2 regions of the Brevibacillus sp. SAFN-007a genome follow, and region 1 is predicted to be linked to the other one. Evidence: riboswitches for the same ligand, from Rfam matches in the RefSeq annotation. Region 1 holds a riboswitch; the other holds the start of a gene.
The links. A riboswitch is a leader RNA that binds a small molecule or an ion and turns the genes downstream of it on or off. The one in region 1 is predicted to bind lysine.

Region 1 (3,929 bases):
AGGGAGTATTGCGGGGCATGACAGCGGCCTGTACGCGGTGCAGCCCGGCTTCCTGGAAGGCGTACGCGAGCGCAAGCCGTACGGCCGCAGTGGTGTAGCCTTTGCCGTTGCAGGCTTCATCCATGAAGTAGCCGATGGTCGCGTTTTGCCAGGCGCCGCGCACAACGTTTGACAGAGCGACGCGGCCGATCATTTCGTCCGTGTCGCGCAAAAACACGCCAAAGGCGAAGGCGGTCCCTGCTGCAAAGTCTTGCTCCGCTTGCGCAATTTGCGCCTCCTGACCGCTCAGCGTCAGGAAGGCGGCGGAGCGCAGCGGCTCGAACGGTTGCAGGAAGGCATGATTACGCAGCCGAAGCTTCAGAAGCTCGGCTGCGTCATGTGCTTGCAGTGGTCGCAAGTAGACCGTATGTGTATGTAACGTCATGATACCAATCCTCCTTCTTGAGAAAAGATGGATCGACATTCTATCATGACAGCGCTTGCTTGAAAAGGATTTTTTTGGACAACTTCTTTTCCGGCGCTGGTCTTAGCCGAGCAGCTCGGAGAAGGAAACGCCAAATGCTTTACAAATCTCCACTTCTTTTGCGTTTGGAGAAAGCTCGATTTTCAGACCTTCCAGCGGAGTTTCGGCTCCAAGCTCGCTCGCTTTTTTCAGCAGCGTATCTACAGCAGCGCCGACATGCTCGTAAGCGGAATCGCAGGAACCGAATGCGGCTACTTTTTTGCCGCTCAAGTCGATATCGTTCATTTCTTCGTAAAAATCCAGGAATTCGTCTGGAAGATCGCCGTCCCCCCATGTATAGGCGCCGAGCAAAATGGCATCGTAGTCTTCCAGTTCCTTGGCAGTCGCATCCATGACTTCTTTTATCTCCAGGTCTTTTCCGGTGGAACGAATCCCTGCGGCAATGGCTTCAGCCACTTCCTGTGTATTTCCTGTCATGCTTGCGTAAACCATCAAAATGCGGCTCATAATAACGTAAACCCTCCAAATAAGATAATGAAAATCATTCTCACAAAAATAAAATAATGAAAATGATTCTCGATGTCAACACTTATTTTTCTTTCCCTAAAGCTGTTGCCACAAAGGATTGGTTTTGGTAGAGTAAAATGAAATGATAATAGTGGAAGTCTAAATAGAGGTGCGCTGAAGATGAGTACGTCTTTTCGTCATCTGCCAGGGGGCAGGAGAAGAAGGAAAGGCTGAGGCGCCGAAGCTGTTGCTGTTCCCCTCGGATAGCGGCGGCTGGGGTGATTCATGAACAATGAACATCCTGTCACAAAAGGCAATTGCCTGTTTGTGGAGCGCTATTTACGATTTGCTTGAGCAGTATGGAAAGCAATGAGATAGCGAATGCACTCATTGCTTTTTTTGTCGGGAGAGCGGTTTGCTTTCGTTGACAGGCACGTTTTTTATCAAAAAGGAGGATGTACCAGTGAACATGATGGATGCCAATGAAATTATCGCGTTTATTCAAAAAAGCGAAAAGAAAACACCCGTGAAAGTATATGTGAAAGGCAAGCTGGAGGGCATTGACTTCGGTGCCGGCTCCAAGACGTTTATCACAGGCGAGACTGGCGTTGTGTTTGGCGAATGGAAAGAAATCGAGCCGGTGCTGGCTGCGAACGCGGACAAAATCGAAGACTACGTGGTCGAAAGCGACCGCCGCAATTCGGCGATTCCGCTGCTCGACACCAAAGGAATCCAGGCGCGCATCGAGCCAGGCGCGATCATCCGCGACCAGGTGACAATCGGCAACAACGCCGTCATCATGATGGGCGCTACCATCAACATCGGTGCCGTGATTGGCGAAGGCACGATGATCGACATGAACGCTGTCGTCGGCGGTCGCGGAACGATCGGGAAAAACTGCCACATCGGCGCCGGCGCTGTCATCGCAGGTGTCATCGAACCGCCTTCCGCGCAACCAGTCGTCGTAGAAGATGACGTCGTGGTCGGTGCCAACGCCGTGATTCTGGAAGGCGTTCGCGTAGGAAAAGGCGCGGTTGTGGCAGCGGGCGCGGTCGTCATTGAAGACGTGCCGCCATACGTTGTGGTAGCCGGTACGCCGGCGCGCGTCATTAAACAGATCGACGACAAAACGCGTTCCAAGACGGAGATCAAGCAGGAGCTACGTCAACTGTAGGGGAGAGAGCGCACATGGACTGGCGTACGCTTGATGAACAATACATCGTCTCTTCCTACAAACGTCTGCCGATCGCGATTGAAAAAGGGGAAGGCAACTACCTGTACGACACGGCGGGAAAAAAATATTTGGATTTGTTCACGGGGCTGGCCGTCAATGTGCTGGGACACTCCCATCCGCGGATCGTTCAGGCGCTGCGCGAACAGGGCGAGCGCTTCCTGCACATTTCCAACGTATTTTTGAACCAGCCGGCAATCCGCCTGGCCCAGCGGCTGGTGGAGCAGACGATCCCGGGAAAAGTATTTTTCACCAATTCCGGTGCGGAAGCGACCGAAGCCGCGATCAAAATGATCCACAAATGGACGAAGGCAGAAGGCGCCGGGCGCGAGGGGATTGTCGTCTTGCGCAACAGCTTTCACGGCAGAACCTTGGGCGCGGTGCGGCTGACCAGACAGGCCCATGTGTATCAGGATTTTCCGCAGCCCGATTTTCCGGTGTACGAGATTGATCCAGAGGATGCGGACGGCCTGCGGGCGATTTGCCGCGATGCGAAGCCGGCTGCTGTCCTGATGGAGCCTGTGCTCGGCTCCGGAGGGGTCGTGCCCCTGTCGGAAGCGTTTTTGCGCGAGGTGGCGGCGATTTGCCAGCAGGAAGGCATGCTGTTTGCGATGGATGAAATCCAGACAGGCATGGGACGTACCGGGAAGCTGTTTGCCTACCAGCACGCAGGCGTGACGCCGGATTTGATCCTGTTTGCCAAAGGAGTAGGCGGGGGGCTTCCGCTCGGCGGCGTGATTGCCGGGACGAAGCTGATGAACCAGTTCAAGCCGGGCGACCACGGGACGACCTTTGCGCCGTCGCCGCTTTCGGCGGCCCTCGGCAACGTGGTGCTGGATGAGCTGCTCGATCCTGCTTTTGCCGCTCGCGTGGACGAAGTGATCGCGTACTTGTGGGCGGGGCTGGAAGCGCTGCGCGCGCGTCTCCCGGAACAGCTCCAGGCGCTGCGCGGAAAAGGCATGATGGTCGGCATCCCGCTCAGTGCCACCCCGGAAGAGGTCAGCCGTTTGCAGCAGGCCATGCTCGATCGCGGCATTCTCGTGGACGTGACGCAAAAGACAATCGTGCGCCTGCTACCGCCGCTCACCTTGACCAAAGAAGACGTCGACCTTTTCCTGGACAGCTTTGCAGCGGAACTCGCTGTGCGGCACGGGGCCAAAGGGGAGGCGTAAACCATGGCGACATCGCTGTTTACCCAGATTCGGCGCGACCTGCACCAGATTCCGGAGCCGGGCTTTGCCGAGGTGAAGACGCAGAAGTATTTGCTCGATTACCTGGAACGGCTCCCGCAGGACCGGATGCAGATCAAGACGTGGCGCACCGGAATTCTCGTCCGGATCGCCGGGGAGAGTCCAAAGCGCACGATCGCCTGGCGCGCAGACATGGACGGCTTGCCGATTGCCGAAGAGACGTCGTATCCGTTTCGCTCGCGGCACGAAGGCTACATGCACGCGTGCGGACACGACATGCATATGGCCATCGCACTCGGGCTTGTGACGCATTTTGTGGAGCACCCGATTGCCGATGACCTGCTGTTTGTGTTTCAGCCCGCAGAAGAGGGGCCAGGCGGCGCGAAGCCGATGCTGGAGAGCGAGGAGTTTGCTTCCTGGCGGCCGGATTGCCTATTTGCCTTGCACATCGCGCCGGAGTATCCGGTCGGCCACATTGCCACCAAGCCGGGCGTTTTGTTTGCCAACACGTCCGAGCTGTACATTGATTTGGTCGGAA
Region 2 (3,929 bases), on a different contig from region 1:
GTCGGCTGAGGAAAACCAGCGCTTGGTGGATGAGATCAGCCGATTCCTCGACGGCGGACATGAGCAGATGAAGCAGCAGCTGACGGAGAAAATGCTCCAGGCCGCAGAGGCGCTGGAGTTTGAGCGGGCCAAGGAATTCCGCGATCAGATCAAGAGCATTGAAGCGGTGATGGAGAAGCAGAAAATTACGTTTACCGATACGGTTGACCGCGACATTATCGGCTTTGCGGTGGAAAAAGGCTGGATGTGCATTCAAATTTTTTACATGCGCCAGGGCAAGATGATCGAGCGTCAAACGACCTCCTTCCCCTACTACGGAAGCGAGAGCGAGGACTTCATGTCCTACGTCACCCAGTTTTACTACGACAAGCAAAACGCGCTGCCCAAAGAAATTTTGCTGCCGGAGGAAAGCGAGCCGGAACTGCTTGCCGAGTGGCTGGGAGTCAAGGTGTTGACGCCCAAGCGCAGCAAAAAGCGCGAGCTGGTGGAGATGGCTTGTGAAAACGCACGGATTGCGCTGCAAGAAAAGTTCGCCCTGATGTCCAAGGACGACGCGCGGACGGTTCAGGCGGTGCACAACCTGGGGCACGTGCTGGGGATCGGCGTCCCTCATCGGATCGAGGCGTTCGACAACTCCAACATCCAGGGAACCGAGCCGGTGTCGGCGATGGTTGTCTTTACAGACGGCCGTCCGGACAAAAAGGAATACCGCAAGTTCAAAATCAAGACGGTCGAAGGGCCGGACGACTACGGCTCCATGCGCGAGGTGATTCGCAGACGGTATTCGCGCTTGTTGAAGGAAAACCAGCCGCTGCCCGATCTGATCGTCATCGACGGGGGCAAGGGACAGATCAGCGCCGCCATGGACGTGCTGGAAAACGAGCTGGGGCTGTACATTCCCGTCTGTGGTCTGGCCAAAGACGACAAGCACAAAACGGCGCAGCTGTTGTACGGCGATCCGCCGGAGCCGGTGAATTTGAAGCGGGACAGCTACGAGTTCTATTTGCTGCAGCGCATTCAGGACGAGGTGCACCGTTTTGCGATTACGTTTCACCGACAATCCCGGACGAAGACGATGCTCTCCTCGAAGCTCGACGAAATACCGGGCATCGGCGAGAAGCGGCGCAAGCTGTTGTTTACCCATTTTGGCTCGCTGAAAAAAATGCGTGAGGCGACGGTGGAGGATTTTCGGCAACTGGGAATCGGCGACAAACTGGCCAAACAGATTTTGGCCCATTTGCGCAAGCTGGAATCCTAGCGTTTTTTGCAAAGAAGCAATTGAACCGCCGGGATTCCCATGATATAATGCCTTTCAAACAGAATATGTAGCCTCACTTCCCTTATGAAGTGAGGTAGAGGCGCGAAAACCAAGAGTACCACCCTGAGATCGGGTATCTGTGAAGGGAGCGGGAAAGGGGAATTCGCCGAAGTGTGGAGAAAAACCCGTAGTTCTCCATGCTGGGCCTGCATTGAACAAATGCAGGACTGTCATCTGGCTCGTAACCGGTGCCAGATGGAGAGCTATCTCACGGTGTGTCAATGGGAGCATGGATCGGTGTCGACCTGTCATGCTGCCTTGTCCGCGTGTATTTGGGAAGGAGGAATCGGCATGTCGAAACAGTAGGCAGCGGCAGGACTCATTCCTGGTCGGTGCCTTTTTTGCAAAGTGACAGGAAAAATTTTCTAGAAATAGACCGCATGGAAACAAGCGAATCCTAACGAGAGAAAACGATATAGTCTGTGAATATGTGGATATGAGAAAAGGGAGAGAAGCCGCATGGGGTTGATCGTGCAGAAATACGGAGGCACCTCTGTAGGAACCATTGAGCGAATTTTACGAGTTGCGGACCGAATCATCAGCTACAAAGAGGAAGGGCATGACCTGGTAGTCGTCGTGTCTGCGATGGGCAAATCTACGGACGTCCTGGTAGATATGGCCAAGCAGATCAGCGCCTACCCTTCCGAGCGAGAGATGGATATGCTGCTGACCACGGGGGAGCAGGTATCGATCGCCCTTCTCGCCATGGCCTTGCATGCCAAGGGGTACGACGCTATCTCTTTGACTGGCTGGCAGGCAGGAGTGACGACGGAAGCCATTCACGGCCGGGCGCGGATCAAGCAGATCGATCCACAGCGCATCCAGGCAGAGCTCGCTCGCGGCCGGGTCGTGATCGTGGCCGGATTCCAGGGGATTAGCGACGAAGGAGAGATTACGACGCTTGGACGCGGCGGTTCGGATACATCGGCGGTTACCCTGGCAGCCAGCCTGAATGCCGACAAATGCGAAATTTTTACAGACGTTGCCGGTGTCTACACGGCCGACCCGCGTCTGGTGCCGGCGGCCAGCAAGCTGGATACGATCTCGTACGACGAGATGCTGGAGCTCGCCAATCTCGGGGCAGGCGTCCTGCATCCGCGCTCGGTAGAGGCGGCGAAAAAATACAAGGTACGGCTGGTGGTTCGCTCCAGCTTTACGGCCGAAGAGGGGACGAACGTTGAGGAGGTTGCCAACATGGAAACAGGAAGAGTAGTAAGTGGAGTCGCGCACGACGAGGATGTCGCCAAAGTCACGGTAGTCGGCATGCCTGCCAAGGTGGGAACGCTGTCCCGCCTGTTCAATACGCTGGCGAACAATCAGGTGAACGTGGACATCATCATTCAAAGCTCCTACGATGCGGCTGTCACGAACATTTCGTTTACGGTTGCGGCAGATGACTTGAAGAAGGCGCTGGATACGCTGGAAAACAACAAAGCGGAGCTGGGCTTCGAAAAAGTTGATTTCGAGCAAAACTTGACCAAAGTGTCCATCGTCGGCTCCGGCATGGTGAACAATCCGGGGGTGGCTGCCGAGATGTTCCGCGTTTTGGCTGAAAAAGAAATTTCCATTAAGATGGTTTCGACGTCGGACATCAAAGTGTCTTGCGTCATTCCTGCCGGTCAAACCGAGCTTGCCGTCCGCAGCCTGCATACGGCATACGGACTCGATGTGGCGGAAACGGCAGTCGTGCACGGCTTATAAGAAGCAAATGCTCCCTCGCCCACGGGCAGAGGGGGCATCTTTTTGAATGTTTCGCGGGGCCGCTGCTTTGGCAATGCCAAAAGGGCCGCTGTGTCCCGCACAAAGGCGAACGAGGCGAACGTTTGCTTATGTTTGCGTCCGCACCTTGATCAGAATGCGGGACGAGCTGTCGATCTCCAGTTGTGCGGACGTGTCCCTGCCCTTCCACTGCTCGATGCTGCCAGCGATGATTCCCGCTTCCAGGGACAGGGTGCGGCTGAGTCGCTCGGGCGTTTGATAGTCGCGGATGGTGTGCGTGAGCTTGTAGACGATTGCGTCTGCCGTCTCTTCCACGAGATCGAGCTGCCCCAGCCCCAGGCGGATAAACGGGAGGATCGGGCCTGTAGAAGACCGGATCGGAATTTTCCGGCCGATGTCTTTTCCCAGCCAGTACAAGATCGGGCTTTCGCTGTCTCCCAACAAGGCGTTCGTCAATGTTTCGCGGAGCAGATGGTAGCCGAGATAGGGCATGTGCAAACGCTCGGCAATCGGAATGGTTTCGGGCGGCAACAAGGCTGCCAGCTGGTCGGTATCTTTCATCGCGCTTCCCTCCTGTCTGTCCTAGATTATGAGAGGGAAGCTAGTTTCATGACCGATTCGGAGAAAAAAGAGAGAAACTGAACAAAGCTATTCTATCAATGTATTAAGTCTATTCATTGTCTTGACGCTCTCTGTCGACAAGAGTACAATTGGATTTGGTCAAAGTTTTGCCCAACTTTTTTTCGTATTTTGACACATTCCGACAAAGTTAGGCGTGTAGAGAGCTAACGGTTTTTTGGCATGTCTAATGGGTCAGGCAATGGGTTAGGATATGGGAGAAAGGTCCATAAAAGAGCGCTACATACACTGAAAGGGGGACCATTTTATGGCG

Region 2: another riboswitch for lysine. It lies ahead of ACTHO6_RS14985 (aspartate kinase); the one in region 1 lies ahead of dapD (2,3,4,5-tetrahydropyridine-2,6-dicarboxylate N-acetyltransferase).

What each region holds. Positions count from the first base shown of each region.
Region 1 is NZ_JBQCKK010000005.1:191,120-195,048, reverse strand. Features, by position in the region: gene ACTHO6_RS08890 (GNAT family N-acetyltransferase) at 1-424, opposite strand, end outside; gene ACTHO6_RS08885 (flavodoxin) at 527-970, opposite strand; lysine riboswitch at 1,127-1,316, shown strand; gene dapD (2,3,4,5-tetrahydropyridine-2,6-dicarboxylate N-acetyltransferase) at 1,434-2,144, shown strand; gene ACTHO6_RS08875 (aspartate aminotransferase family protein) at 2,159-3,373, shown strand; gene ACTHO6_RS08870 (N-acetyldiaminopimelate deacetylase) at 3,377-3,929, shown strand, end outside.
Region 2 is NZ_JBQCKK010000014.1:25,074-29,002, reverse strand. Features, by position in the region: gene uvrC (excinuclease ABC subunit UvrC) at 1-1,258, shown strand, start outside; lysine riboswitch at 1,346-1,532, shown strand; gene ACTHO6_RS14985 (aspartate kinase) at 1,778-3,019, shown strand; gene ACTHO6_RS14980 (DUF2507 domain-containing protein) at 3,146-3,598, opposite strand; gene ACTHO6_RS14975 (succinate dehydrogenase cytochrome b558 subunit) at 3,924-3,929, shown strand, end outside.